DNA from 4 places in the Streptomyces sp. NPDC050610 genome. Region 3 is predicted to be linked to each of the others. Evidence: riboswitches for the same ligand, from Rfam matches in the RefSeq annotation. Region 3 holds a riboswitch; each other region holds the start of a gene.

The links. A riboswitch is a leader RNA that binds a small molecule or an ion and turns the genes downstream of it on or off. The one in region 3 is predicted to bind cyclic di-AMP.
Region 1: another riboswitch for cyclic di-AMP. It lies ahead of AB0I22_RS14445 (M23 family metallopeptidase); the one in region 3 lies ahead of AB0I22_RS35845 (M23 family metallopeptidase).
Region 2: another riboswitch for cyclic di-AMP. It lies ahead of AB0I22_RS17495 (NlpC/P60 family protein); the one in region 3 lies ahead of AB0I22_RS35845 (M23 family metallopeptidase).
Region 4: another riboswitch for cyclic di-AMP. It lies ahead of AB0I22_RS14985 (transglycosylase family protein); the one in region 3 lies ahead of AB0I22_RS35845 (M23 family metallopeptidase).

What each region holds. Positions count from the first base shown of each region.
Region 1 is NZ_JBFAIV010000009.1:203,854-211,035, reverse strand. Features, by position in the region: gene AB0I22_RS14460 (DNA topoisomerase IV subunit A) at 1-1,959, opposite strand, end outside; gene AB0I22_RS14455 (pitrilysin family protein) at 2,164-3,561, shown strand; gene AB0I22_RS14450 (pitrilysin family protein) at 3,558-4,967, shown strand; cyclic di-AMP (ydaO/yuaA leader) riboswitch at 5,200-5,354, shown strand; gene AB0I22_RS14445 (M23 family metallopeptidase) at 5,368-6,174, shown strand; gene AB0I22_RS14440 (HPr family phosphocarrier protein) at 6,365-6,646, opposite strand; gene AB0I22_RS14435 (GNAT family N-acetyltransferase) at 6,890-7,182, shown strand, end outside.
Region 2 is NZ_JBFAIV010000012.1:159,899-167,080, forward strand. Features, by position in the region: gene AB0I22_RS17475 (alpha/beta hydrolase-fold protein) at 1-234, shown strand, start outside; gene AB0I22_RS17480 (hypothetical protein) at 322-984, shown strand; gene AB0I22_RS17485 (NlpC/P60 family protein) at 1,021-2,148, opposite strand; gene AB0I22_RS17490 (hypothetical protein) at 2,594-2,947, shown strand; gene AB0I22_RS17495 (NlpC/P60 family protein) at 2,989-4,170, opposite strand; cyclic di-AMP (ydaO/yuaA leader) riboswitch at 4,217-4,396, opposite strand; gene pcrA (DNA helicase PcrA) at 4,663-7,182, shown strand, end outside.
Region 3 is NZ_JBFAIV010000047.1:23,416-30,597, reverse strand. Features, by position in the region: gene AB0I22_RS35865 (DUF6227 family protein) at 1-69, shown strand, start outside; gene AB0I22_RS35860 (cold-shock protein) at 251-454, shown strand; gene AB0I22_RS35855 (DEAD/DEAH box helicase) at 724-2,325, shown strand; gene AB0I22_RS35850 (PP2C family protein-serine/threonine phosphatase) at 2,921-4,021, shown strand; cyclic di-AMP (ydaO/yuaA leader) riboswitch at 4,415-4,564, shown strand; gene AB0I22_RS35845 (M23 family metallopeptidase) at 4,576-6,096, shown strand; gene AB0I22_RS35840 (aldo/keto reductase) at 6,234-7,178, shown strand.
Region 4 is NZ_JBFAIV010000010.1:38,262-45,443, reverse strand. Features, by position in the region: gene AB0I22_RS15010 (SurA N-terminal domain-containing protein) at 1-362, shown strand, start outside; gene AB0I22_RS15005 (nucleoside triphosphate pyrophosphohydrolase) at 385-1,515, shown strand; gene AB0I22_RS15000 (DUF6479 family protein) at 1,730-2,152, shown strand; gene AB0I22_RS14995 (cytochrome P450) at 2,206-3,459, shown strand; gene AB0I22_RS14990 (transglycosylase family protein) at 3,641-4,765, shown strand; cyclic di-AMP (ydaO/yuaA leader) riboswitch at 5,060-5,204, shown strand; gene AB0I22_RS14985 (transglycosylase family protein) at 5,207-5,923, shown strand; gene eno (phosphopyruvate hydratase) at 6,239-7,182, shown strand, end outside.

The DNA.
Region 1 (7,182 bases), on a different contig from region 3:
GTCCTTGAGGCCGATGACCTCCAACTCCTCCTTGTTCGCCGGATAGTCGGGGACCACGCGCTTGACCACGCCCTGCTCCGTGCCGATCGCGAGGCCGGGGGAGGACTCGTCCAGCGTGGTGAGGCAGATCAGCCGCTCGCCGTCGTCCAGGGACAGGAACTCCGAGACCGGTGCGCCGCCCGACAGGTTCGGCGCGACCGCCGTGTCCGGGAGCTGCGGCAGGTCGATCACGGGCAGCCGCAGCAGCCGGCCGGCCGAGGTCACCGCGCCCACGTCGGCCCGTGCCGTCGCCGGCACCGACGAGACGATCACATCGTGCTTGACGCGCTTGGCGTCCTCGTCGAACGACAGCTCGCCGCCGTTGGCCGTACGGGCCAGCAGCCCCGTCGAGGAGAGCAGCACCCGGCACGGGTCGTCCGCGACCTCCAGCGGCACCGACGCCACCGTCGCGCCCCCCGAGGCCAGCAGCACCGTGCGCCGGTCGGTGCCGAACTTCTTGGCGACGTCGGCCAGTTCCGAGGAGACCAGCTTGCGCAGCTCCGCGTCGGAATCGAGGATTCCGGTGAGCTCGTCGATCTCGCCGTTGAGCCGGTCGCGCTCCGACTCCAGCTCGACCCGGTCGAACTTCGTCAGCCGCCGCAGCGGGGTGTCCAGGATGTACTGCGTCTGGACCTCGGACAGCCCGAACCGGGCCATCAGGGCCTCCTTGGCCTGCGCCGCGTTCTCGCTCGACCGGATGAGGCGGATGACCTCGTCGATGTCGATGAGCGCGACCAGCAGCCCCTCGACCAGGTGCAGCCGGTTGCGGCGCTTGGTGCGCCGGAACTCGCTGCGCCGGCGGACCACCTCGAAGCGGTGGTCCACATAGACCTCAAGGAGCTCCTTGAGGCCCAGCGTCAGCGGCTGGCCGTCCACCAGCGCCACATTGTTGATGCCGAAGGACTCCTCCATCGGCGTCAGCTTGTAGAGCTGCTCCAGGACGGCCTCCGGGTTGAAGCCGTTCTTGATCTCGATGACCAGCCGCAGGCCGTGCTCGCGGTCGGTGAGGTCCTTGACGTCCGCGATGCCCTGGATCTTCTTCGCGCCGACCAGGTCCTTGATCTTGGAGATGACCTTCTCGGGACCGACCGCGAACGGCAGCTCCGTGACGACCAGGCCCTTGCGGCGGGCCGTCACATTGTCGACCGAGACCGTGGCGCGGATCTTGAAGGTGCCGCGCCCCGTCTCGTACGCGTCCCGGACCCCGGTCAGGCCCACGATCCGGCCGCCGGTGGGCAGGTCCGGCCCCGGTACGTACTTCATCAGGGTGTCGAGGTCGGCGCCCGGGTGCTTGATCAGGTGCCGGGCGGCGGCGATGACCTCGCCCAGATTGTGCGGCGGCATGTTCGTCGCCATGCCGACCGCGATGCCGGACGTGCCGTTGACGAGCAGATTCGGGTAGGCGGCCGGGAGGGTGACCGGCTCCTCCTCGCTGCCGTCGTAGTTCGGTGCGAAGTCGACGGTGTCCTCGTCGATCGAGTCCGTCATCAGCGACGACGCCGCCGCCATCTTCGCCTCGGTGTACCGCATGGCGGCCGGCGGGTCGTCATTGCCGAGGGAGCCGAAGTTGCCGTGCCCGTCGACCAGCGGCACGCGCATCGAGAAGGGCTGCGCCATGCGCACGAGCGCGTCGTAGATCGAGGCGTCGCCGTGCGGGTGGAGCTTGCCCATCACCTCGCCGACGACGCGGGCGCACTTCACGTGCGCGCGCTCCGGACGCAGGCCCATCTCGTTCATCTGGAAGAGGATGCGGCGGTGCACCGGCTTCAGCCCGTCGCGCGCGTCGGGCAGGGCGCGCGAGTAGATGACCGAGTAGGCGTACTCAAGGTAGGAGCCCTGCATCTCGTCGACGACGTCGATGTCGAGGATGCGCTCCTCGAAGTCGTCCGGCGGCGGGGTCTTCGTGCTGCGGCGGGCCATCGCGGCTGCGGCTCCTTCATGTACCGGTGCGGGGTGGTGACGCCGACCATTGTGGACCGCCCCACTGACAACGCCGACCGCGACCCGTCCGTAGGAGCGTTCCTCGACGGGAACTTCGCCAGATGTCGGCACGCTTGCATACAGTGACAGGACCGATTTGAACGCGGGACATCACGCGGGTCATCACGCAGCGAAGGGACGTACATGCCCATGGGTCACACGGCCACGCAACAGGCCGGTTCCAGCGGCCTGACAGCGACCGAGCACCGCCTGGCCAATGGCCTGAGGGTGGTCCTCTCCGAGGACCACCTGACCCCGGTCGCCGCGGTCTGCCTCTGGTACGACGTCGGTTCCCGCCACGAGGTCAAGGGCCGTACGGGCCTGGCTCACCTCTTCGAGCACCTGATGTTCCAGGGCTCCGCGCAGGTCAAGGGGAACGGCCACTTCGAGCTGGTCCAGGGCGCCGGCGGCTCCCTCAACGGGACCACCAGTTTCGAGCGCACCAACTACTTCGAGACCATGCCGGCCCATCAGCTGGAGCTCGCGCTCTGGCTGGAGGCCGACCGGATGGGCTCGCTGCTCACCGCGCTCGACGAAGAGTCCATGGAAAACCAGCGCGACGTCGTCAAGAACGAGCGCCGCCAGCGCTACGACAACGTGCCCTACGGCACGGCGTTCGAGAAGCTGACGGCCATGGCCTACCCGGAGGGCCACCCCTACCACCACACGCCCATCGGTTCGATGGCCGACCTGGACGCCGCCTCCCTGGAGGACGCCCGGGCCTTCTTCCGCACGTACTACGCCCCGGGCAACGCGGTCCTCTCGGTCGTCGGCGACATCGACTCCGAGCAGACCCTCGCCTGGATCGAGAAGTACTTCGGCACCATCCCCTCGCACGACGGCAAGCAGCCGCCCCGGGACGGGACGCTGCCCGACACCATCGGCGCCGAGCTGCGCGAGGTGGTCGAGGCGGAGGTGCCCTCCCGCGCCCTGATGGCCGCCTACCGCCTCCCGCACGACGGCACCCGCGAGGCGGACGCCGCCGACCTCGCCCTCACCGTCCTCGGCGGCGGCGAGTCCTCGCGGATCCACAACCGCCTGGTCCGCCGGGACCGTACCGCCGTCGCCGCCGGCTTCGGGCTGCTGCGGCTGTCGGGCGCGCCCTCCCTCGGCTGGCTGGACGTCAAGACGTCCGGCGGGGTCGAGGTGCCGGTCATCGAGTCCGCGGTCGACGAGGAGCTGGCCCGGTTCGCCGCCGAGGGGCCGACCCCGGAGGAGATGGAGCGGGCCCAGGCCCAGTTGGAGCGCGAGTGGCTGGACCGGCTCGCCACGGTCGGCGGCCGCGCCGACGAACTGGCCCGGTTCGCCGTGCTGTTCGGCGACCCGCAGCTCGCGCTGTCCGCCGTGGGGCGCGTGCTGGACATCACCGCGGAGGAGGTGCGGGCCGTCGCCGCGGCCCGGCTGCGCCCCGACAACCGCGCGGTTCTCGTCTACGAACCGACCGAGCCCGCGGAGACCGAGTCGGCGGACGCCGAGCAGGCGGCCGACGGAGCCATCGAAGACACCGCGAAGAACGCCGAAGAGCAGGAGGCGGGCCAGTGAGCGACGCCGTGGCCACCACCACCATGCAGTTCCACCCGCAGCCGCAGCCCGGCGCCCCCACGCCGTGGGCCTTCCCGGCCCCCGAGCGCGACCAGCTGCCCAACGGCCTCACGCTGCTGCACTGCCACCGCCCCGGCCAGCAGGTCGTCGCCGTGGAGGTCAACCTCGAAGCGCCGCTGGAGGCCGAGCCGGCCGGGCTCGACGGCGTCGCCACGATCATGGCGCGCGCCCTGTCCGAGGGCACCGACAAGCACTCCGCCGAGGATTTCGCCGCCGAGCTGGAGCGCTGCGGCGCCACCCTCGACGCGCACGCCGACCACCCGGGCGTCCGCGTCTCGCTGGAGGTCCCGGCCTCCCGGCTGCCCAAGGCGCTCGCCCTGCTCGCCGACGCCCTGCGGGCGCCGGCCTTCGCGGACAGCGAGATCGAGCGGCTCGTGGGCAACCGCCTCGACGAGATCCCGCACGAGCTGGCCAACCCGGCCCGCCGGGCCGCCATGGCGCTCTCCAAGCAGCTCTTCCCCGCGGGCGCGCGCATGTCGCGCCCCCGCCAGGGCACCGAGGAGACCGTCCGCGACATCGACGCCGCGGCCGTACGGGCCTTCTACGAGGCCCATGTACGGCCCGCCACCGCGACCGCCGTGGTGGTCGGCGACTTCACCGGCGTCGACCTGGCCGAGGCGCTCGCCGACACGCTCGGCGCGTGGACCGGCGGCACCGCCGAGCCGTACCCGGTGACGCCCATCACCGCCGACGACACCGGCCGGGTGGTGATCGTGGACCGCCCCGGCGCCGTCCAGACCCAGCTGCTCCTCGGCCGGATCGGCCCCGACCGGCACGACCGCGTCTGGCCCGCCCAGGTCCTCGGCGCGTACTGCCTCGGCGGCACCCTCACCTCGCGCCTGGACCGCGTCCTGCGCGAGGAGAAGGGCTACACCTACGGCGTGCGCTCCTACGCCCAGGTGCTGCGCTCCTCCGAGGCCTCGGCCCTCCAGGGGCCCACAGGCGCCTCGCTGCTGGCCATCAGCGGCTCGGTGGACACCGAGTCCACCGGACCCGCGCTCGCGGACCTGTGGACCGTGCTGCGGACGCTGGCCGCCGAGGGGCTGACGGACGCCGAGCGCGACATCGCCGTGCAGAACCTCGTCGGAGTCGCCCCGCTGAAGTACGAGACGGCCGCGGCCGTCGCCGGGACGCTCGCCGACCAGGTCGAGCAGCACCTCCCGGACGACTTCCAGGCCCAGCTGTACGCGCGCCTCGCGGAGACCGGCACGGTGGAGGCCACCGCGGCCGCCGTCAGCGCCTTCCCGGCCGACCGGCTCGTCACGGTCCTCGTCGGCGACGCCGCGGAGATCCTGGAGCCGGTCAAGGCGCTCGGCATCGGAGAGGTGACGGTCGTCTCCGGCTGAGGGGAACGCGACGGCCGCGAGGGTCTTGTCGCGAAGGTCCCATAACGGGACGAGTGGGGCGCGAGGGGTCTATGGGGCCCTCGCGCCCCGCCGTTTGTCCGGTTTATCGGAGTGGTTGCGTGTCTGCCGTGTGGCGTAGGGCACAAAATCGCGGTTCTGTTTGCCGATTGAAAGAAGGCCCGTTTAGCTTCATGGCGGTTGTCCGTCGTATATGAGTCGCAGCCGCGGCCCCGGACAACCATCGCCGAGTCCCCAATGGCGTGAGCCAGGGGAGCCGGGGACCCACACGTCCCTGGGGTGAATCGGGCCCCTTCCCGGAGGGACCCGTAGGAGACCTTCCTGCTCCGAACCCGTCAGCTAACCCGGTAGGCGAGAAGGAAGGAAAGGATCAGCCGTACCTATGGCGTTCACCCGTGCCACCGGGAAGCACCGTCGTCCGAGCCGCGCCGTGCGTGTCGGCGCCAACGCGGCGGGGGTCGCGACCCTGGCCGCCACCGGCGTCGTCGCCGGCCTCGCCTCCCCGGCCCTCGCGTCCGGCGGCGACCCCGCTCCCAAGATCGAGGACACCGGCCTCACCCAGGCCGTCGTCATGAGCAACGACGTGGCCGACAGCATCGGGGCCCAGGCCGAGTCCCAGCAGCACGCCGCCGCCGAGGCCGCCGCCAAGGCGAAGGCGGAGGCCGCAGCCAGGGCCAAGGCCGCCGAGGCCAAGAAGCGCGCGGACGAGGCCAAGCGGAAGGCCGACGCGGAGCGCGCCGCCAAGGCGAAGGCCGCCCGCGACGAGGAGCGCAAGCGCCTCAACGCCTTCGTCCTGCCGGTCGACGGCTCGTACGTCTCCACCGCCTACAAGGCGTCCAGCGGACTGTGGTCCTCCGGCAGCCACACCGGCGTCGACTTCCACGCCGGAATGGGCACCCCCGTGCACTCCGTGGGCGCGGGCACCGTCGTCGAGGCCGGCCCGGGCGGCGCGTACGGCAACAACATCGTCATCAAGATGAACGACGGCACGTACACGCAGTACGGCCACCTCTCCTCCATCGGCGTCTCCGTCGGTCAGCCGGTCACCCCTGGCCAGCAGATAGCCCTCTCGGGCGCCACCGGCAACGTGACCGGCCCCCACCTGCACTTCGAGGCCCGTACGTCCCCGGAGTACGGCTCGGACATCGACCCCGTCGCGTACCTGCGCGCGCACGGCGTCAGCCTCTGATCCCGCGCGCCTCACGCGCGCAAAGCACCGCCGAAGACCCCGGACCGCATGGCCGGGGTCTTCGGCGTGCGCCGCGGGAGAGCCGGCCGGTGAATCGGCGGCGGCGGGGAGCCCCACGAAGAAGGGCCGCGGCGACCGTGATCGGTCGCCGCGGCCCGTCGCGCGGCCGTGCCGCGCCGGTGAACCCGAATCAGACGGTCTCCGGGAGCTCCTCAAGCCCCTCGGCGACCAGCTTCGCCAGGCGGTCGAGCGCGGCCTCGGCGTCGTCGGCCTCGGAGGCGAGAACGATCTCCTCGCCGCCCTGGGCGCCCAGGCCCAGCACCGCGAGCATGGAGGCGGCGTTGACCGGGTTGCCGTCGGCCTTGGCGATCGTCACGGGGACGCCCGAGGCGGTCGCGGCACGGACGAAGATCGACGCGGGGCGGGCGTGCAGCCCCTCGGCCCAGCCGACGGTGACGCGGCGCTCAACCATGGTGTTGCCCTTCAAGTCGTCATTGGTTGTCTAGACCAGTCTCTCACGGTGCCCGGTCGCTCCTGCGGTGACGTCCGGCACCGTGCCGCCCCCCTGCTCCCTCCTCCATTGTGCCGCCCGGCCCGTCCGCACCCGCCTCCACCTGCCGTGCTCCCTCGTCCGCCGCGCCCCTGCCCACCTTGCCCCGACCCTCCGGTGTACGCGAGCGGAGGGTCTGTCAGTGCCCGGTCGTACGCTGGCCCCATGCACACGCCGTCGGAGCACGCCGCGTACCCGACCCACTGGGAAGCCGATGTCGTGCTGCGCGACGGCGGCACGGCGCAGATCCGGCCCATCACCGCCGCGGACGCGCAGCGCCTGGTCAGCTTCTACGAGCAGGTGTCGGACGAGTCGAAGTACTACCGCTTCTTCGCGCCCTACCCGCGCCTGTCCGACCGCGACGTCCACCGCTTCACCCACCACGACTACGTCGACCGGGTCGGCCTGGCCGCCACGGTCGGGGACGAGTTCATCGCCACCGTCCGCTACGACCGCAT
Region 2 (7,182 bases), on a different contig from region 3:
AACCCGTGGAGGATCCTCCAGCACGCCAAGACCCCGCCGCGGACCGCCCTGTTCGTCTCGGGCGGGGACGGCGACGGCTACCAGGCCGGTCTGGCGCTCAAGCAGGCGGCGAAGCCGCCGACGACCGTGTACGTGGAGAAGATCCCGAAGGGCGCGGGCGGGCACGGCACGATCGTCTGGCGGAAGCAGGTGCCGGAGGTCTTCAAGTGGCTCACGCATCAGCTCAAGGCGTGAGCGGGGCGGTCTGGAAACGAGCCGGTCTCCTATCCTCGACCAGTTGCGGAACGCCACCTGTGTGGTCGAAGTGTCGAGGAGTCCGTGGTGGAGCTTTTGCCGGATGACGACTCGCTCGGCGGTGTCCGACCGTTCTTGGAACGGGACGACGACGTCCTGGGCTACGAGCCCCAGAAGGGGTTCCCGGACCGCTGCTGGGTTCTGCACACCGTCAGGGTGGGAGGGGCACGGGTCCGGTGGGACGACGTGCTGGTGCGGGCCGGCAGGAGACTGGCGGACTGGCTGTTCACCCCTTCCTTCCGGGTCTTCCAGGGTCTTGACCTGCCCGAAGACCTTGAGAGGCCGGAGGCGGGGGAGATCGACCGTGCCTGTCTGGCTCACCTGATCGAGGTCCTCGCCCGTCACAGCCTCGACGGGATGAGTACGGAGTGCTATTGGGCTCAAGCGGCGATCGAGGAGATCGGCCGCCCGGTCCCGGCCCGTCGAGGGCGGCTGGACGAGGCACTCGCTCACCACGATGCCTGCGCGCGGCCGGACTCGGCCGTCTCGACCCGGTTTCCCGCGCACTGGTGGCCGATGGACGGCACCTGGTTCGTCCTCACCGACTGGGATCTGAGCGCGACCGAGGTATTCGGGCCTACGGCCCTGATCGCCGGCCTTCTCGCCGATGACGGGCTGGACGCGGTGCGCCACCCCAGCATCGCCGAGGTCGGGGGAGCACCCGGCCGGGGGCCCATGTGGGCGAGATGAGCCCGCTGCGCATCCCGTCGCGGGACGGCTCGCCCCTCACGCCGGGCGCGTCGCGCCCGCGAACGGCATCTGGTCGATCGGGGCCACCCGCACCGGCGCTCCCGGGCGCGGCGCGTGGATCATCTTGCCGTCGCCGACGTAGATGCCGACGTGGCTGACGCCCGAGTAGAAGAACACCAGGTCACCGGGCGAGAGGTGGGATCGGCTGACCTTCGGTCCCGCGTTGATCTGGGTGTATGTGGTGCGCGGCAGCGACACCCCCGCCGCCCGCCAGGCGGCCTGCGTCAGTCCCGAGCAGTCGTACGCGGACGGGCCGGTGGCCCCCCACACGTACGGTTTGCCCAGCGCCGCGTACGCGTAGGACACCGCGCGGGCCGCCCGCTCCGTCGAGGCTTGGGCCGTCGAAGCCCTGGCCGTCGAAGTGCGAGCCGTCGCGGCCTGGGCACTGCCGCGCGCCGCTGAGCGGTCCGCCGCCCGTACGGCCGTGCCCCGGTCCGTATCAGGGGCGTCGTCGCCCCCGCCGTCGTTCTGCGCGTTCGCGCGCTGCTCGGCCGTCAGCCCGTCCAGGAGCCGCCGCGCGGCGTCCAGTTTTCCCTCGGCGGATCGTTTGTGCGCGCTCAGCTCGGCCTGCGAGCCCTTGAGGCGGGTCAGTTGGGCGTCGGCGGCGGTCCGTACCTGCCGTACCTCGCGCAGTTCGTGTTCGACACGCTTCACGGCGGCGGCCTGCCGACCCGCCATGTGGTCGGCGAGCGAGGCGCGGTCGAGGTACTGGTCGGGGGAGGAGGAGAGCGCGAGCCGGACCGCGGGGGACAGGCCGCCTTCGCGGTACTGCGCCGTGGCGTACGCCCCCAGCGCGTTACGGGCCGAGTTGAGCCCCTCCGTCTTGCGCGCGGCCTCGTCGCGCAGCGCGTCCAGTGATTTCTCCGCGGCGCGCGCTTTGTCCTTCGCGCCGTTGTACCGCTCGGCGGCCGCTTCCGCTTCCTGGTAGTAGCGGTCCACCTGGGTCTTGACCTGGGCCGGGGTCTGTCGGGGCGCGGCGTGCCCGGTGCCCTCCAGCGCGGTGCCGGTGGCGGCGCCGGCGAGGGCGAGGGTCGCCGCGGTGCGTGCGGTGCCGCTGGTGAGCGCGTACGGCCGGTGCCGTTTGGGCTTTCGGTGCGAGGCCACGGGGGCCGTCACTTCCTTCCGGTGCCTTGCCTTCGTGTGCTGAGCGAGCTGAACGTGCTGTGTGTGACGTGTGTGCTGTGCGTCCTGGCCCCGGTTCGCCGCGGTCGGCCCGGCGGTGGCCCGTAATAGGGGGGCGAGCCGCCGCCGGGCTTTCTCGGCGCAGTGGCCGACAGTCGCCGTCCGAGCGCGGTACGGGCCCTGGCGGGGCCCGCTCGCTCCGACGGTGACAGTGGGGAGCCGGTCACCTGGTGCAGGACGCTAGGCCCGACCGTCACGGGAATGCGCGTGCATGACCGCTATTGGATGAAACCGTGCGCACGGCGACCGCACGTGATCGGTCCACTCGCGCCCATACGGAAGGATTTCGGCCGCCCTTGATCGAAGCGGCGAATGAGGCAGACCTGACCGCCGACGGGTGATATGCCCCCGGATACTGTCGGGCCTCATGGACGTACTGATTCACGCCGTCGTCGGCCTGCACATCATCGGCATCGCGGCCCTGCTCGGCGGCTTTCTCACCCAGATGAAGGCCATGGGCAAGGGCGAGGCGCGCATGGTCCCGGCGATGCTGCACGGCGCGCTGACCATGCTGGTGACGGGCGTCGCGCTGGTCGGCCTCAACCAGGCCGAGGACTACTCGCTGAACACGGTCAAGATCGGAATCAAGCTGGCGTTCCTGATCGTGGTCCTCGGCCTGGTCTACGTGAAGCGCGACGACGAGAAGGTGGAGGCGCCCGTCTTCGGCATCGTGGGCGCCCTGACCATCGCCAACATCTTCATCGCCCTGTTGTGGACGTGAGCGGCTGAGAGCCGGCGCCCCGGGGGCGTGAGCGGTCTCCGCTACGCCGGGCGCACGCTCCCGTAGATCGGCATGTAGAAGATCGACTCCACCCGCACGCTCGCCCCGGGCTTCGGCGCGTGGATCATCTTCCCGTCGCCTATGTACATGCCGACATGGCTGATGTCGTCGTAGAAGAAGACCAGGTCACCCGGCTGGAGATCGTCCGTGGCCACCCGCTCGCCGGTCTTCACCTGATCCCACGTGGTGCGCGGAAGATCGACGCCCGCCGCCTTCCACGCCGCCTGCGTCAGCCCTGAGCAGTCGTACGAATTGGGGCCGGTGGCTCCCCACACGTACGGCTTGCCCATCTGTGCGCGAGCAAAGGCGATCGCCTTGTCGGCCTTGGCGGAGTGCGCCCCGGAGGGGGCTCCGGAGTCGGTGCCGCCCCCCTTGTGGCCCGTTTCCGAGCCGCCCTGCCCCTTGCCGCTGCCGCCGCCCTGCGCGGCCTTCTCCGCCTGCCGCTTCTCCGCCTGGCGTTCGGCCTGGCGTTTGGCCAGCTCTTCGGCCTTCTTCTTGGCCGCCGCCTCCTTCTTCTTCTCGATCGCGGCCAGTCGCGCCTTCTCCTGGGCCGTCAATTTCGACAGCAGCTCCCGCGCCTCGCCGAGCTTCCCCTGGACGGTCTCCTTCTTCGCCCTCAGCTGCTTCTGCGAATCGGTGAGCGCGGCCAGGCTCCGTACCGCCTCGCCCCGGCCCTTGGCCGCCGCCTTCTGCTGCGTACGGAAATCCCGTACGGCCCGCTCCTGCCGGCCCGTCATCCGGTCGATCAGATGCGTCTGGTCGAACCAGCTCTGCGGATCGGCGGCGAACAGCAGGTTCGCCGTCTGGCTCACACCGCCGTCGCGGTACTGCGCCGCGGCGTACGCCCCGAGCGCGCGCCGTGCGTCGTTGAGCTTCCCGGTGCGCCGGGCCACGTCGTCGAGCAGCCTGTCGACCTTGCCGTTCTGCGCGTCCGTACGCTCCTTGGCGGCGTTGTACTCCTGCGTGGCCGTGCCCGCCTGCCGGTACAGGGCGTCCACGCGTCGCTGTACGTCCTCGACGGAGGTTCCGGAGGTTCCGGAGGGTTTGGGGGCTGTGGGGCGGCCGGGGGCGGCGTGCGCGGTCTGGGAGAGCAGGGTGGCGGAGGCCAGCGCCGCCGTCGTGAGGGAGACGGCGGTGCGGCGGCGGGCGGGCGTGTCGAGCAGCCCGTGCCCAGTGCTGCGGGGCTTGCGGTGTGACGCCAAGGGAGGCGACTCCTTCCGTGGACCGCCTACCGGGTTAGCTGTCGGGTTCGGGCGGTTTTGGAAGGTTTATGCCCTACGGTCCGTACGGCGCGGCGTGCGTGCGTACGGGCCGATTCACCCCGGTGGTGCGTGTGGGTCCCCGGCTCCGGGCGCCTCGCGGCGCAGTCGGACTCGGCGTTGGCGGCCCGTGCAGACGGGGCGTCGGCGGGGGGACGGGCTGCCTGAGCGAGCACCGTAGCCAACGGGTGGGGCCGCTGTGAAGGCTGGTGTTCGATATGCCGGAACCTTCCGTGACTGCGCCTCCCACGCCGCGAGCTGCCCTCTCCCGCCCTCTCCCGCCCGCTCCCGACCCCTGGACGCCGACCCTCCGCCCGTACTTTCCGCCCGTACTTTCCCCCGTCTTTTCCACAGCCGGAGCCGGGTGTCAGTGGGGCGGCCTAGACTCGGTGGGCGATGAGCAGCCTCTTTGACGACAGCTTCCTGGCGGATCTCGAACCTTCGGGCGAGGAGCCCCCGCCGCCGCCCGAGGACGCCGCACCGGAGCCGGTGCCGGACGACCTCTTCGGGGGCGCCTTCGACGCGCCCGTACAGCGGTCCGGCCCGGCCTCGGGGCAGGGCGGCTCCGGGGCGCGCGACGCGTACTACCGCGACGGCGCGCCGCGGCCCGTCATCGACCCTTCCGCGCTGCTGGAGGGGCTCAACGAGGAGCAGCGCGCCGCGGTGGTGCACAGCGGCGGGCCGCTGCTGATCGTCGCCGGCGCCGGGTCCGGCAAGACGCGCGTGCTGACGCACCGGATCGCGCACCTGCTGGGCGCGCGCGGCGTGCACCCCGGCCAGATCCTCGCGATCACCTTCACCAACAAGGCCGCGGGCGAGATGAAGGAGCGCGTCGGCGACCTCGTCGGCCCCCGGGCCAACGCGATGTGGGTGCTCACCTTCCACAGCGCCTGTGTGCGCATCCTGCGCCGCGAGTCGAAGAAGCTCGGCTTCACCTCATCCTTCTCGATCTACGACGCCGCCGACTCGAAGCGGCTGATGGCGCTGGTCTGCCGGGACCTGGACCTCGATCCGAAGCGCTTCCCGCCCAAGTCCTTCAGCGCCAAGATCTCGAACCTGAAGAACGAGCTGATCGACGAGGAGGAGTTCGCCGGCCAGGCCGCAGGGGGCACCTCCCAGACGGAGTCTGGGGGAGGATTCGAGAAGACACTCGCCGAGGCGTACGCGATGTACCAGGCGCGGCTGCGCGAGGCGAACGCCCTCGACTTCGACGACATCATCATGACCACGGTCCACCTGCTCCAGGCGTTCCCGGACGTCGCCGACCACTACCGGCGCCGCTTCCGGCACGTGCTGGTCGACGAGTACCAGGACACCAACCACGCGCAGTACACCCTCGTGCGCGAGCTGGTGGGGACCGGCACGGAAGAGGTCCCCGCCGCCGAGGTGTGCGTCGTGGGCGACGCCGACCAGTCGATCTACGCGTTCCGGGGCGCCACCATCCGCAACATCCTCCAGTTCGAGGAGGACTACCCGGACGCGACGACGATCCTGCTGGAGCAGAACTACCGCTCCACCCAGACCATCCTCAGCGCCGCCAACGCCGTCATCGAGCGCAACGAGAACCGCCGCCCCAAGAACCTGTGGACCGAGGCCGGAGCCGGAGCCACCATCACCGGCTACGTCGCCGACACCGAGCACGACGAGGCCCAGTTCGTCGCCGACGAGATCGACCGGCTCACCGACGCGGGCGACGCCAAGGCCGGCGACGTCGCCATCTTCTACCGCACCAACGCCCAGTCCCGTGTCTTCGAGGAGATCCTCATCCGGGTCGGGCTGCCCTACAAGGTCGTCGGCGGCGTGCGCTTCTACGAGCGCAAGGAGGTCCGCGACGTCCTCGCCTACCTGCGCGTCCTCGCCAACCCCGAGGACACCGTCCCGCTGCGCCGCATCCTCAACGTCCCCAAGCGCGGCATCGGCGACCGCGCCGAGGCGATGATCGACGCGCTGTCGCTGCGCGAGAAGATCTCCTTCCCGCAGGCCCTGCGCCGCGTCGACGAGGCGTACGGCATGGCGGCCCGCTCCGCCAACGCCGTCAAGCGCTTCAACGTCCTCATGGAGGAGCTGCGCACGGTCGTCGAGTCGGGGGCCGGGCCCGCGACCGTACTGGAAGCGGTGCTGGAGCGTACGGGCTACCTCGCCGAGCTCCAGGCGTCCACCGACCCGCAGGACGAGACCCGCATCGAGAACCTCCAGGAACTGGCCGCCGTGGCCCTGGAGTTCGAGCAGGAGCGCGACGAGGAGAACCCCGGCACGCTGGCCGACTTCCTGGAGAAGGTGGCCCTGGTCGCCGACTCCGACCAGATCCCGGACGAGGACGGCGACGGGGGCGGCGTCGTCACGCTGATGACGCTGCACACGGCGAAGGGCCTCGAATTCCCGGTCGTCTTCCTGACCGGCCTGGAGGACGGCGTCTTCCCGCACATGCGGGCGCTCGGCCAGACCAAGGAGTTGGAGGAGGAGCGGCGGCTCGCCTACGTGGGCATCACGCGCGCGCGCGAGCGGCTGTACCTGACCCGGTCGACGATGCGCAGCGCGTGGGGCCAGCCGTCCTACAACCCGGCCTCGCGCTTCCTGGAGGAGATCCCCGACGAGTACGTGCAGTGGAAGCGGACCGGTCCCGCGACGCCGTCGGCGTCCATGGGCGCGGTCGGCGGGTCCGGCCGGTCGGGCTCGGGCTCGGGTTCGGGCGGTTCCGGCGGCGGGATCATGTCCTCACTCTCCTCGTCGCGCTCCAAGGCGGGCCCGAGCGGCTTCGCGACGCGCCGCGCGGGCGACCGGCCGGTGGTCCAGCTGGCGGTCGGGGACCGGGTCACGCACGACTCGTTCGGGCTGGGCACGGTCGTGACGGTCAAGGGCAGCGGGGACAACGCGGAGGCGACGATCGACTTCGGCGAGCCGAAGCCGAAGCGGCTG
Region 3 (7,182 bases):
TATCTGGACGAGGCGGAGGCCGAGGTGGCCGCCGACCGGCACGCCCGGGCCAAGGGCGTCGAACTCTGATCCGAATACCCCGATCCCGGCTCGTGGCGCGAGCCGGGCCCGAGATGTGCTACGGTTGTTCGAGTTGCAGTTGTGGTACCCATGAACTCGTGTGCGCCTGACGGTTATGTAGCCGAAGGCGCATTTTTGTTTTTCGCCGGTCTATTCCGGTGTGGGGCCCACCCCATTGAAGGAGATAGACATGGCATCCGGCACCGTGAAGTGGTTCAACTCGGAAAAGGGCTTCGGCTTCATCGAGCAGGACGGCGGCGGCCCCGACGTCTTCGCCCACTACTCGAACATCGCCTCCTCCGGCTTCCGTGAGCTGCTTGAGGGCCAGAAGGTGACCTTCGACGTCACGCAGGGCCAGAAGGGCCTGCAGGCCGAGAACATCGTCGCCGCCTGATCGCTCGATCAGACGTTGCACCACCGCCATGGGGCCCGCACCGCTGGGTGCGGGCCCCATCGCTGCGTCCTCATCCAACGGCCTCATCGCCGTTTCGATCGCTGTCCCGGCGCTTCACCGCTCCGGAAAAGCTTCATCGCTCCACCGCACCACCGCCCAGTTTCTCCCCGCGCGCCCCGGCTTTTTCCGCGCCCGTCCGTCTCGGTACGGGCTCGCGACGCGAAGTCGTTCCTGAGGCGTGCCACCCCATTGAGGGAAGGTCCTCTCGAATGACCCGCTCCGAACGCCCCGCCCGCACGCCCCGCTCCCGCCCGCAGTCCGGCGAAGGCCGCCAGTTCGGCGGCAGCCGGCAGTCCGGTGGCCGCCAGTCCGCCGGCCGGCAGCCGAACCGGCGGCCGGCCGCGTCCCAGGGCGGCGAGTTCGCCCTGCCCGTCAGCACCACCCCGGCGCTCCCGCCCGTGGAGACCTTCGCCGCCATGGACATGCCCAACGGGCTGCTCGCCACGCTGGACAGGGAGGGCGTCACCGAGCCGTTCCCGATCCAGGCCGCCACGCTGCCCAACGCGCTGCACGGCCGGGACGTCCTGGGCCGCGGCCGTACCGGCTCCGGCAAGACCCTCGCCTTCGGGCTGGCGCTGCTGGCCCGTACCGCGGGCCGGCGCGCCGAGTCCAAGCGCCCGCTGGTGCTCGTACTCGTCCCCACCCGCGAGCTCGCGCAGCAGGTCACGGACGCGCTCACGCCGTACGCCACCGCCGTCAACCTGCGGCTGACCACGGTGGTCGGCGGCATGTCGATCGGCCGCCAGGCGAACAGCCTCGCGCGCGGCGCCGAGGTGCTGATCGCCACGCCCGGCCGCCTCGCGGACCTCATCCAGCGCGGCGACTGCGCGCTCGGCGACGTGTCCATCACGGTCCTCGACGAGGCCGACCAGATGGCCGACATGGGCTTCCTGCCGCAGGTCACCCGGCTCCTCGACCAGGTGCGGCCGGACGGCCAGCGGATGCTGTTCTCCGCGACCCTGGACCGCAACGTCGACCGGCTCGTACGCCGCTTCCTGAACGACCCCGTGACGCACTCCGTCGACGCGTCCGTCGGCGCGGTCTCCACCATGGAGCACCACCTGCTGCACGTCTCGGACGACGGCAAGCGCGACGCCGTGACCCGGATCGCCGCCCGCGAGGGCCGCGTGATCATGTTCGTGGACACCAAGCGCGGCGCCGACCGGCTGGTCAAGCGGCTGCTGGCGAGCGGCGTACGGGCCGCGGCGCTGCACGGCGGCAAGAGCCAGCCGCAGCGCAACCGCACGCTGGACCAGTTCCGTACGGAGCAGGTCACGGCGCTCATCGCGACCAACGTCGCCGCCCGCGGCATCCACATCGACGGCCTCGACCTCGTCGTGAACGTCGACCCGCCCGTCGACCACAAGGACTACCTGCACCGCGGCGGCCGCACGGCGCGCGCGGGCGAGTCCGGCACCGTCGTCACGCTCGTACTGCCGGAGCAGCGGCGCGAGATGAGCCGGATGATGGTCACGGCGAAGATCACCCCGCAGGTCGCGAAGGTGGGCCCGGAGGACGCCGAGCTGGTGCGCATCACGGGGGCCCGCGTCCCCAGCGGCGTCCCGGTCGTCATCACGCCCCCGGCTCCGGCGCAGCCCCAGGGCAAGCCGAAGTCGCGGACCTCGCGGCCGGGCACGGGTACGGGCTCGGGCTCCGGTTCAGGTTCCGGCGGTCGCGGCCGGGGCAGCCGGGGCGGTCGCGGCCGTACGTACCAGGGCTCGGGTTCGGGCTCGGCCGGTGGCGGCGGGCGCGGCGGCAGCGGTGGCAACGGCGGCTCGGGGCGCGGGCGGGGACGGACTCCGGCGGCCTGACGGCTGTCTCTGTCTCTGTCTCTGTCTGTCTCTGGCTGGCCCCTGTCTGACTCTGGCTGATCCGCCCGGCCTTCTGTCTGACCCTTGGCTGACCCCCGTCTGTCCACCGTTCGTTTCTGCCCGTCCTTGACCGTCCTCGCTCGGCGCCCGTCCTTTCCTGCCCGTCTCTGCTGTGACGTGCTGGGGGCGGGCGCTGCCTGGTGCGGGGTGCTTCCGGGGGCGGGGGTGTCGCCGACTGCGGGGCGCGCGGTGTTGCGGCGCGCCTGGCCCTCCTGACGCGCGCGCCCGCTGCGGCGGCTCGCGCGCTCCCCGCCTCACCACTCCCACCAGCGCTCACGCCTGTACCTCGCTCCGATCCGCCGTCGACGGCCCCGTTTGAGGGGGCGGGCAGCGGCCACCCGATTGGATGAGCAGCGGTCGCCGGGAGCGGCGTCGGCCGGAAGCCTGGGAGGGGCGCCGCGCGGGACGGACCGGTCAGGAGAGAACGGTGGGGAAGCGAGGTCCCGGAGGCCGGGCACGCGGGGGCACCCGCGCACGAGTGCCCGCGGGAGCGCCCGCGAACGGGCTCTCGCGCCGCGGCGTCGTCGCGAACTGCCTGGCGCGCTGGGCGCCCGCCGTACTCATCGTCGGCGGCGTCCTCTTCGACCTCCTGACCCCGCCGAAGTACACCGGGGCCCCGTTCCTGTCGGCCGCTCCGCTGGTCGCCGCCCCGCTCTTCGGGCGGCGCGGCACGGCCGCCACCGCCGTTGCGGCCGTCGCCGCCGCGGCCGGGACCAACGCCTATCACCGCGCGGTGAACTCGTTCGAGTCCGCGACCAAGGTCGCCACGGTCCTGACCGTCGCCGTGCTCGCCCTCGGCATCAACCGCATCGTGCGCCGCAGCGACCAGCAGCTGGAGTCCGCGCGCGGCATCGCGGAGGCGGCTCAGCGGGCCGTGCTGCCCACGCCCCCGGACCGAATCGGCGAGGGGCTGAGCGTCGCGGCGCGCTATGTGGCGGCGCAGGCGGACGCCCGTATCGGCGGCGACCTGTACGCGGTACAGGACACCCCGCACGGCGTACGCGTCATCGTCGGCGACGTCCGGGGCAAGGGCCTGGAGGCGGTCGAGGCGGTCGCCGTCGTGATCGGCGCGTTCCGGGAGGCGGCGGAGCAGGAGCCGACCCTGGAAGGGCTCGCCGCGCGGCTGGAACGGGCGTTGCAGCGGGAGGGGGTGCGGCGGGAGGGGCTGGACCAGTTCGAGGGGTTCACCACGGCCGTACTCGCGGAGGTGGAGGTGGCGGCCTCGGACGGCGCGGTGTTGCGCGTGGTGAACCGCGGCCATCCGCCGCCGCTGCTGCTGTACGCGGACGGCAAGGCGGTGGAGGCGACACCGGAGGTGCCGGCGCTGCCGCTGGGCATGGGCGACCTGGGCGTCTGGCCGGACCGGGTGGACGTATGGGACTTTCCGGCGGGGGCGACGCTGCTGCTGTTCACGGACGGGGTCACGGAGGCCAGGGACAAGCGGGACGTCTTCTACGACCCGCAAGCCCGGCTGAACGGGCGGCTGTTCGACGGGCCGGACCTGGTGCTGGAGGCGCTCGCCGCGGACGTGGCGCGGCATACGGGCGGGGGGACGTCGGACGACATGGCGCTGCTGGCGATTCGGCGCTGCGGGGATGGGGTGGCGGCTGTGCCGGGGGAGGAGCCGGAGGGGTAGGGCGGAATTCCGGCGCGTATAGGCGCGTATAGGGGGCACGGCGCTGACCGGGAACACGGCGCGGGTCGGAACACGGTGCGGGTCGGAACACGATGCTGACCGGGAACACGGTGCGTAGTGGATCTTGATCCCTGTGCATAACGACTGGCGCACGATCGCCGCCGAGGGGTTTCGGCAGGCGAGGCGACTCGACCGCTTTCGCCGACGCGTGTCCATAAAGTCCTCGCCAAAGCCTGCGCGGATTACGGGCAACAGCTTGGTATCCGGGTCTCGCTTCTATTAACGTTCGATAACGCAGCGCGGTCGTCACAACCGCCGCAAGAGGCGGCACCGTGCGCCTTCGCCGAATCCCGCAGGCACCAGCAACACCGGCCACACCGTACGTACCCAGCACCATCGGCAGCACCGGCAACACGAGGCACCAGGGAACCGGGGAACCACCAACCTTGGGGTGAGTCGGGCGCCTTCGCGAGAAGGGGCCCGTAGGAGACCTTCCTGCTCCGAACCCGTCAGCTAACCCGGTAGGCGAGAAGGAAGGAAAGGAGTGCGCCCCCGTGGCGTCCAACAAGCCTGCCCTCGACGAGCCGACGTACGACCCGGCCTACGACCCGTCGGTCTACGACCAGTCGGCCTTCGACCAGTCGGCCTTCGACCAGTCGTACGCCCCTTCTTACGCCCCTCCGTTCGAGCCGGCTCCCGGCACTCCGTCCGGCGTTCCCACCGGTGCGGAACTCGGCTCCGGCCCTGAGGCCGATGGAGCCCACTCGGGCGCCGGCCTCGGCCTCGGCTCCGGTATCGACACCGGTCCTGGTTTCGACATCGGCCCCGGTATCGACATCGGTCCTGGTGACGGCCTCGCGTCGGCCGCCGGAGCGGACTTCGTGGCAGGCCCCGCAGGCGGCCCCGCGGACCTCGCCGACTTCGTAGATCCCGCAGATCCCGCAGATCCCGTAGACCCCGCAGACCTCGTAGACCCCAACGAGGGCTGGTCGGGGGAGCGGGGGGCGGAGCTGTGGGAGGAGTGGAATCCCACCGAGGACTCCGCGGGCCCTGTCCGCGGCAAGCACCGGATCGGCAAGCAGCGCGGCGGCACGATGGCCCGTAGCGGAGCGGTGCTCGGCGTCGGCGTCATCGCGGCGGTCGGGGCGGGCGGGATGGCCAGCGCCAAGGACCGCCCCGCGCCCCCGATATCCATGCCCGACCTGGCGCATCTGGCCGACCAGATGGGCGAGTTGCCGGGGAAGCTGCCGGCCGTGGAGGACCTGCCGGGCATCGGCTCGCTCCTGGCGGACGACTCCGCTCCGGAGGCTGCCGAGGCCGCCGAGGCTCCCGGCGCGGACCAGCCGCTGTCCCGGATCGGCCTCTCCGCGGAAGACGCGGCGAACGGCGTCGCCGACGCGGGCGAGGCGCTCCGCGCCCGCATCCTTCAGCAGGCCGAGCACCAGCAGTCCGCCGCCGACAGTGAGGCGCGCGACGCGGTGGTCCGGGCGGCGGCGGACAAGGCCGCCGACGAGGCGGCGAAGCGGAAGGCCGAGGCGGACGCCGGGGAGAAGGCGAAGGCCGAAGCGGCGGCCAAGGCGAAGGCCGAGAAGGAGGCCGCGGCCAAGGACGCGGCCGACAAGAAGGCCGCAGCGGCCGCCCAGGAGAAAGCGTCGGAGAAGGGGCTCGTGAAGCCGGGCGCCGCGTACACGCTGCCCGTAGGTTCGTACACGCTTACCGCCGGATTCGGCCAGTCGGGCGACATGTGGTCCGCCAACCACACCGGGCAGGACTTCGCGGCGCCGACGGGTACGCCGATCAAGGCGGTGCACGGCGGCACGATCACGCAGGCCGGGTGGGCGGGCTCGTACGGCTACCGCACGGTGCTCACCCTGGACGACGGCACTGAGCTGTGGTTCTGCCACCAGTCCTCGATCGCCGTGAACTCAGGGAAGGTGCAGGCGGGCGACGTCATCGGCCGGGTCGGCGCGACCGGCAACGTCACCGGCCCGCACCTGCACCTGGAGGTGCGGCCGGGTGGGGGCACGCCGGTGGACCCGATGGCGTGGCTGCGGGAGCACGGGATGAAGCCGTAACGGGCGGTGGCGCCGGGCCACTTGAGGCCACAGCGGCCGCAGTGATCATAGTGACCACAGCGACCGCAGTGGCCAAAACGGAACGGGTGAATCCGTCCAAGCCGTTAACGCGTCCGTGCGAGGCGTTAAATGGGCTTATGGCTGAGAAGCGCAAGAAGATCGGCAATCTGTCCGTCCATCCGCTCTGCCTCGGCGGCAACGTCTTCGGCTGGACGGCCGACGAGACGGAGTCCTTCGCCGTACTGGACGCCTACACGGCGGCCGGCGGCAACTTCATCGACACCGCCGACGTCTACTCCGCGTGGGTCCCCGGCAACTCGGGCGGCGAGTCCGAGACCGTCCTGGGCGACTGGTTCGCCACGCGCGGCAACCGCGAGGACGTCGTCCTGGCCACCAAGGTCGGCGCGGGCGTTCCGGAGCGGCGCGGCCTGGCGGCCAACGCCATCAAGGCGGGCGTGGAGGAGTCCCTGCGCCGCCTGCGCACCGACTACATCGACCTCTACTACACGCACTACGACGACCCGTCCGTACCGGTGTCGGAGTTCATCACGGCCCTCGACGAACTGGTGCGGGAGGGCAAGGTCCGTGAGATCGCCGCCTCCAACATCACGGCGGACCGGCTGGCGGAGGCGCTGGCCTTCTCCGACGCGGAGGGGCTGGTCAAGTACGTGGCGGTCCAGCCCAAGTACAACCTCGTCTCGCGCGATTCGTACGAGGGCGACCTGGCCGCGACCGCCGAGAGCCACGGGCTGGCGGCGGTCCCGTACTACAGCCTGGCGTCGGGCTTCCTGACCGGCAAGTACCGCCCGGGCGCGGCCGTGGACAGCGCGCGGTCGGGGACCGCCGCCGAGTACGTACGGACCGAGCGCGGCCTGCGCGTACTGGAAGCGCTGGACAAGGTCGCGGAGGCCCACGACGCCGAGCCGGCCACGGTGTCCCTGGCCTGGCTCGCCGCCCGGCCGACGGTGGCGTGCCCGCTCGCGAGCGCGCGCAACACGGCGCAGCTGCCGGCGCTGCTGGCGGTGGCCGACCTCCAGCTGACGGCCGATGAGGTGGACCTGCTGACGGAGGCGTCGCGGTAGCGGC
Region 4 (7,182 bases), on a different contig from region 3:
GGATCGTGGACAAGGCCGCCGACGACAACGGTGTCGGCGTCACCCGGCGCGAGGTGCAGCGGCAGCGCGCCGCGCTGGAGAACGCCAATGGCGGTGCGGAGGCGGTACGGGCCAGGTTCCTGTCGTTGGGAGTCGCGCCCGACCAGATCGACCAGGCCATCAAGATGGACTACACCCGCGCCAAGCTGGACCAGCGGCTCGGGGCCGCCCGTACCAACCAGGTGCTGATGACGACGTCCAAGTCCATCGGCGTCGACGTCAACCCGCGCTACGGCAGCTGGGACGCCAAGCGCGGCACCGCCCAGGCCGCCAGTGAGCCGTGGCTGCGCGCGGCCACACCGGCGCCCGAGCAGCGGATGTGAGCGGTCGCTTACGCTCGACGGCGTGAACGCTTCCGCGCCAGACAGTTCCAGCCGCCAGGACAGCGCGCCCCCGCACCGCGCCCCTGACCCGCACCGCACCGCCGCCCCGCAGGGCGGCGCCGGGCCCGCGGACGGTGCGGCCGACCCCGGCCGTATCGTCCTGCTGACCACCAGCCACCGGGTCGCCCCCGGTCTGCTGTCGTGGCCCGCCTGGCAGGTGCTGCGCGCCGCCGACCGGGTGCTGTGCGCCGACCCCGGTCACCCGCAGCTGCCGTATCTGGGGGAGGCCGGCGTCGAGGCCGAGGGGGCGGTGGCGGACGCCCGCGAGCTCGTCGGCTACTGCCTGGACGGTGGGCGCACCGCCGTGGTCATCACCTCCGCCGAGGGCGAGTCGGCGCTCACCGCCGGACTCGCCCGGCTCGCGGGTTCCGGGCGGGAGCGGATGCCCGCGCTGGAGCTGCTGCCCGGTTCGTACGACCTGCCGGGCGCGCGCCTGCTCGACCTGGTGCAGGTCATGGACCGGATCCGCCGGGAATGCCCGTGGAGCGGCGTCCGTACGCACGAGGACCTCGCGAAGTACGCGGTGGAGGAGACCTACGAACTGCTCGAAGCCATCGAGGAAGGAGACAAGGAGGCGGTACGCGAGGAACTGGGCGATGTGCTGCTCCAGGTCGTCTTCCACGCGCGCATCGCGCAGGACGACCCGGACGAGCCGTTCGCCATCGACGATGTCGCGGGCACCATCGTCGACAAGCTCATCCACCGGCACCCGCACGTCTTCGGCGCGGAGAGCGCGGAGAGCGCCGAAGACGTGAAGGCGCACTGGCTGCGGACCAAGGCGATCGAGAAGCAGCGCGACTCGGTCACCGAGGGCGTACCGCTCGGCCAGCCCGCCCTCGCGCTCGCCGCCAAGCTCGCCTCCCGGGCCCAGGGGGCCGGGCTCGACGTCGCGGTGCCGGCCGGGCCCGGCGTCGGGTACGAACTGCTGGCGCTCGCCGTACGGGCCGTGGAGGAAGGGACGGAGCCGGAGACGGCGTTGCGTGCGGCCGCCCGTACCTACCGCGATGCGATCCGCGCCGCGGAGTCCGTCCCTGCCCCCGCCCCCGCTGCCGACGCCAGCGACGCCCCCGACCCCACCACCGCCACGGACTGAACCTGCCCCCGATCGGCCGGACGACCGCCCGGCCGACCGGCCGACCGGGCGCGTGGGCACTGCCCCCCACCACCACGCCCCGCGCCCCGACCGGCCCCCGCCACGGTCCGTACGGGCTCAGCCGGGTCCGTCGGTGCGGCTTCAGGCCTACGTCCGTACACCCGTTCGGCCTAGGGGGCGACATGTCTGGGCGATCGGGGGGTACCCCAGTGCCATGCACTCAGAGATCTTCTATCTCGCCGCCGACAACGGGCTGCGCGGCGGGATCGCTCCGTTGGCCGTCGGGATCGTGGTTGTGGCTCTGCTGATCGGGGCCGTCGCCTACGGGCGCAAGCGGCGCGAGCGGGAGCCCGCTCCGCCGCAGGAGCCGCAGGAGCGTGCCGGTTCGTGGCAGACGCCGGACGAGCAGAGCGGGCCCATGCCCGCTGATCACGGTCCGGGGCATGACGGGGAGCGGGACTCGCTCGGTTACGTCAAGGAGGGGCGTGCCACCGACGAGCTGGCTCCGGACGGGCACCGCTATCTGCCGCACGAGCTGACGGACCCGGACAGCCACAGCGATCCGGAGCAGGAGCCGCGCAAGTGGAACGAAGGGGGGAGCGGCGGCTTCGGCAGCGGGGGCGGCGGGCATACGTAGAGGCCGAGAACGCCCCTCGCCCACGGGGGCGGGGGCTCCTATAGCGTCGTGGGGTGCACGACAAGAACGCCGACGCCCCCGTCCCCGCCCTCTTCAGCTGGGAATTCGCCGCCGACCCCTACCCCGCGTACGCCTGGCTGCGCGAGCACGCGCCCGTACGCCGTACCGAGCTGCCCAGCGGGGTCGAGGCCTGGCTGGTGACGCGTTACGCGGATGCCCGGCAGGCGCTCGCCGACGGGCGGCTGTCGAAGAACCCCGTGCACCACTCCGAGGCCGCGCACGGCAAGGGCAAGATCGGCATTCCGGGCGAGCGCAGCGCCAACCTGATGACGCATCTGCTGAACATCGACCCGCCGGACCACACGCGGCTGCGGCGCCTGGTCTCGAAGGCGTTCACACCGCGCCGGGTCGCGGAGTTCGCGCCGCGAGTGCAGGCGCTGACGGACGGCCTCATCGACGGCTTCGCCGCGCGGGGCAGCGCCGACCTCATCCACGAGTTCGCCTTTCCGCTCCCCATCTACGCGATCTGCGATCTGCTGGGCGTGCCCCGCGAGGATCAGGACGACTTCCGCGACTGGGCGGGCATGATGATCCGGCACGGCGGCGGGCCGCGCGGCGGAGTGGCCCGTTCCGTCAAGAAGATGCGTACGTATCTGGCGGAGCTGATCCACCGTAAGCGTTCGGACCTCGGCGATGATCTGATCTCGGGTCTGATCCGGGCCTCCGACCACGGCGAGCACCTCAGCGAGAACGAGGCGGCCGCGATGGCGTTCATCCTGCTCTTCGCGGGGTTCGAGACCACCGTGAACCTCATCGGCAACGGCACGTACGCGCTGCTGCGCAACCCCGGCCAGCGCGAGCGGTTGCAGCGGGCCCTGGACGCGGGCGACGAGAGCCTGCTCGCCACCGGCATCGAGGAACTGCTGCGCTACGACGGACCGGTGGAGCTGGCGACCTGGCGGTTCGCCACCGAGCCGATCACCCTGGGCGGGCAGCGGATCGGCACGGGCGATCCCGTACTCGTCGTGCTGGCGGCGGCGGATCGCGATCCGGAGCGGTTCGCCGAACCGGACACCCTCGATCTCTCGCGCGGTGACAATCAGCACCTCGGATACGGGCACGGCGTCCACTACTGCATCGGCGCGCCGCTCGCCCGGCTGGAGGGCCGGGCCGCCCTCGCGACGCTGCTGCGGCGCCTGCCCGACCTGCGTCTCGCGGCGGAACCGGAGGAGTTGCGGTGGCGCGGCGGCCTCATCATGCGCGGACTGCGCACGCTGCCCGTGGAGTTCACGCCCCGCCAGAAGTGACGAAGCGTCAAGCGACGTGACCTCCGCGTGACCTCGGCTACATCGGCTTGTGACTGACTGAGCGCGTCGCTATCTTCAACCGACAACTCAGCAACCGGCAACTCGGCAACCGACATCTCAGCAACCGACAACTCGGCAACCGAGGAACCGACAACTCAGCCGTCACACGAGAGGCAACCGCATGCGCACCGGGAACGGTCGACACCGCCGCCCCCGTCAGGTCCCGGCCATCGTCGTAGCGGCGGGGGTGACGGGCGCCGGAATCGCCATGCCGCTGCTCGCGGCCACCGGTGCGAACGCCGCGGACGCAGCGACCTGGGACCGCGTCGCTCAATGCGAGAGCGGCGGAACGTGGAGCGCCGACGCCGGGAACGACTTCTACGGCGGGCTCCAGATTTCGCAGTCGACGTGGGATCTGTACGGGGGGAGGGCGTACGCGCCGAGACCCGACCTGGCCAGCCGGGCCCAGCAGATAGCCGTGGCCCAGAAGATCCTGGAGGGCCAGGGCACCAAGCCCTGGTCGGGATGCGCGGTCAGTTCCGGGCTCAACCGCGGCAGTGCGGCCCCGGGCGTCGACCCGGGCAGCACCCAGACGCCGTCCTCGGAGCCCTCCGCCCAGTCGCCCTCGCCCTCCCACAGCTCCGACCCGTCCCAGAAACCCTCAGGCGAGGACAAGGGCGAGGGCAAGGACAAGAGCGAGAGCAAGGACAAGGGCAAGGGCCGTACGGAGCCGGGGAAGGCCGACTCCGGAAAGGGCGGTTCGAGCGCGACGCCGAGCGGGAAGGGCGACGGCGAGAAGGGCTCCGGCGCGACCGGCGCGGACGGCTCCAGCCCGTCCGGGACCCCCGAGCCCGGCGGCAAGCCCTCTCAGACGCCTTCCACGACCCCTTCCGAGCCCACTGAGCCCTCCACCGACCCCACGACCTCCACGACGGGGTCGCCGACGTCCGGCGAGGGCCGGCACCGCGGCGGCACGGATGAAGGGGAGAAGGGGGGCGAAGGGAGCAAGGGGGACGACGGCACGGGCTCCTCCGCGCAGGACGACGCCGGACGGAGCGGCGGCGGCCGGCACGCGTCGCGCGGCGGGGAATCGCGCGGTGGGGAATCGCGCGCCGGGAATTCGTCTCGTACGCCCCAACAGGCCCCTCACGACTACACGGTGCGGTCGGGGGACAGCCTCTCGGTGATCGCGGAGGAGCATTCCGTCGCCGGCGGCTGGACCAGCCTCTACGAGCGCAACCACGGCACCGTAGGAAGCGACCCCGATCTCATTTTCCCTGGTCAGAAACTTGATCTCGGAACGTGAGAGCGACGGTACGGGCGGTATGTCCGTTCCGAGGGAAAGTGAGACATGGGTCTCGTTGACAGCCCCGGGTTCCTCCCCTGCCCGATCTCTCCCTACCGTCTCTCACCTGCGGAAATGTGCTGTTTCTGTGGGTAAGTAGAGGCAACTGCCGTCAGGAGGGGGGGTTTGAACCCTCCTGGGCAGTGTGTTTAACGTCGTCACCGCTCGCCACCGTGAGCACCACGATCGCCACGCCGAATCCTGCCGGCGGTCGCTGGATTCGTCGCGAAAGCGCCGTAGGCAGGAGCGGGGGAACCAGGTAGGCCGCCGGAACGGCCCGTCGACACCGACGGGGACCGGGACGGCTAGGGGTGAAGCCCCGTGTGCTCCGGCACACGAGGCCGGGCAGCTCACAGCCCGAACCCGACAGCTCACCTCGTAGGCGTCGGTGAGGAAACCAACATGCTTATCTCCAAGGGCAAGCACCGCCGTCCGTCCAAGGCCGTCCGTGTCGCCACGCTCGCCGGCGTCGCCGGTGCCGCTGTCGCCGTCCCGCTGATGGGCGCCACCTCGGCCTCCGCCGCCTCCGTCTCCACCTGGGACAAGGTCGCGCAGTGCGAGTCCGGTGGTAACTGGTCGATCAACACCGGCAACGGCTACTACGGCGGCCTGCAGTTCAACCAGTCCAGCTGGGCCGCCGCGGGCGGCACCCAGTACGCCCCGCGTGCCGACCAGGCCACCAAGGGCCAGCAGATCGCCACCGCCGAGAAGCTGCTCGCCATGCAGGGCCCGGGCGCCTGGTCCTGCGCCGGCGCCGGCAACCTGTCCTCCGGTGGCCCCGCCGCCGGCGTCGACACCGGTTCCAGCAGCCGCAGCACGCAGCACGCGGACCGCAGCGAGCGCCAGGCCGCGCCGAAGCAGCAGGCCCCGAAGCACTACGCGCCGAAGCAGCAGGCCCCCAAGCAGGCCGCCCCCAAGCAGGCCGCGCCGAAGCCCGTCGCGCCGAAGTCCATCCAGAAGGGCGACGGCGAGTACAAGGTCAAGTCCGGCGACACCCTCGGCAAGATCGCCAAGGAGCACAGCGTCAAGGGCGGCTGGGAGAAGCTGTACAACCTGAACAAGGGCATCGTCTCCAACGCCAACCTGATCTACCCGGGTCAGCAGCTCCACCTGAGCTGATCCGCTCCTCCGGGACGGCTTCATCACCGTCCCTGTCTCTCCGCTCATGAGAGACCGCCCCGCTGCGGCGCGCCATTCCCCCCGATCGCGCCGTAGCGGGGCACTCGCATGTCCGGGGGTGTCGTGTCGGCTGCCCCTCCGGCGGTGTCCAGTTCCGGCCCCCATTCCCCGTTCGGCGAACAACACCGCCATTCGTCCTCTGATCTGGCCCTTTGGCCCATTTTTCGGCCCGGAGCCCGGGCTGCGCGCGGGCGGATGCCCCCGGCCCGTTAGGCTCGGGGTGCAGAAACCAGTCACCCCATGAAGGAGACACTCGTGCCGTCCATCGACGTCGTCGTAGCTCGCGAGATCCTCGACTCGCGAGGCAACCCCACGGTCGAGGTCGAGGTCGGCCTCGACGACGGCTCCACGGGCCGTGCCGCCGTTCCGTCCGGCGCCTCCACCGGTGCCTTCGAGGCGCTGGAGCTGCGCGACGGCGACCGCAACCGCTACCAGGGCAAGGGCGTCGAGAAGGCCGTCCTCGCCGTCATCGAGCAGATCGGCCCGGAGCTCGTCGGCTACGACGCCACCGAGCAGCGCCTGATCGACCAGGCGATGTTCGACCTGGACGCCACGGCGGACAAGTCCTCGCTCGGCGCCAACGCCATCCTCGGCGTCTCCCTCGCCGTCGCGCACGCCGCCTCCGAGGCGTCCGACCTGCCGCTCTTCCGCTACCTCGGCGGCCCCAACGCGCACCTCCTGCCGGTGCCGATGATGAACATCCTCAACGGCGGCTCGCACGCCGACTCCAACGTGGACATCCAGGAGTTCATGATCGCGCCGATCGGCGCGGAGTCCTTCTCCGAGGCGCTGCGCTGGGGCGCGGAGGTCTACCACACGCTCAAGGGCGTGCTGAAGGAGCGCGGGCTGTCCACCGGCCTCGGCGACGAGGGCGGCTTCGCCCCGAACCTGGGCTCGAACCGCGAGGCGCTCGACCTCATCGTCGAGGCCATCAAGCAGGCCGGTTACGCGCCCGGCCAGGACATCGCGCTCGCGCTCGACGTCGCCGCCTCCGAGTTCTACAAGGACGGCGTCTACGCCTTCGAGGGCCAGGACCGCTCCGCCGCGCAGATGACGGAGTACTACGAGGAGCTCGTCGCCGCGTACCCGCTGGTCTCCATCGAGGACCCGCTGTACGAGGACGACTGGGCGGGCTGGAAGGTCCTCACCGACAAGCTGGGCGAGAAGGTCCAGATCGTCGGCGACGACCTGTTCGTCAC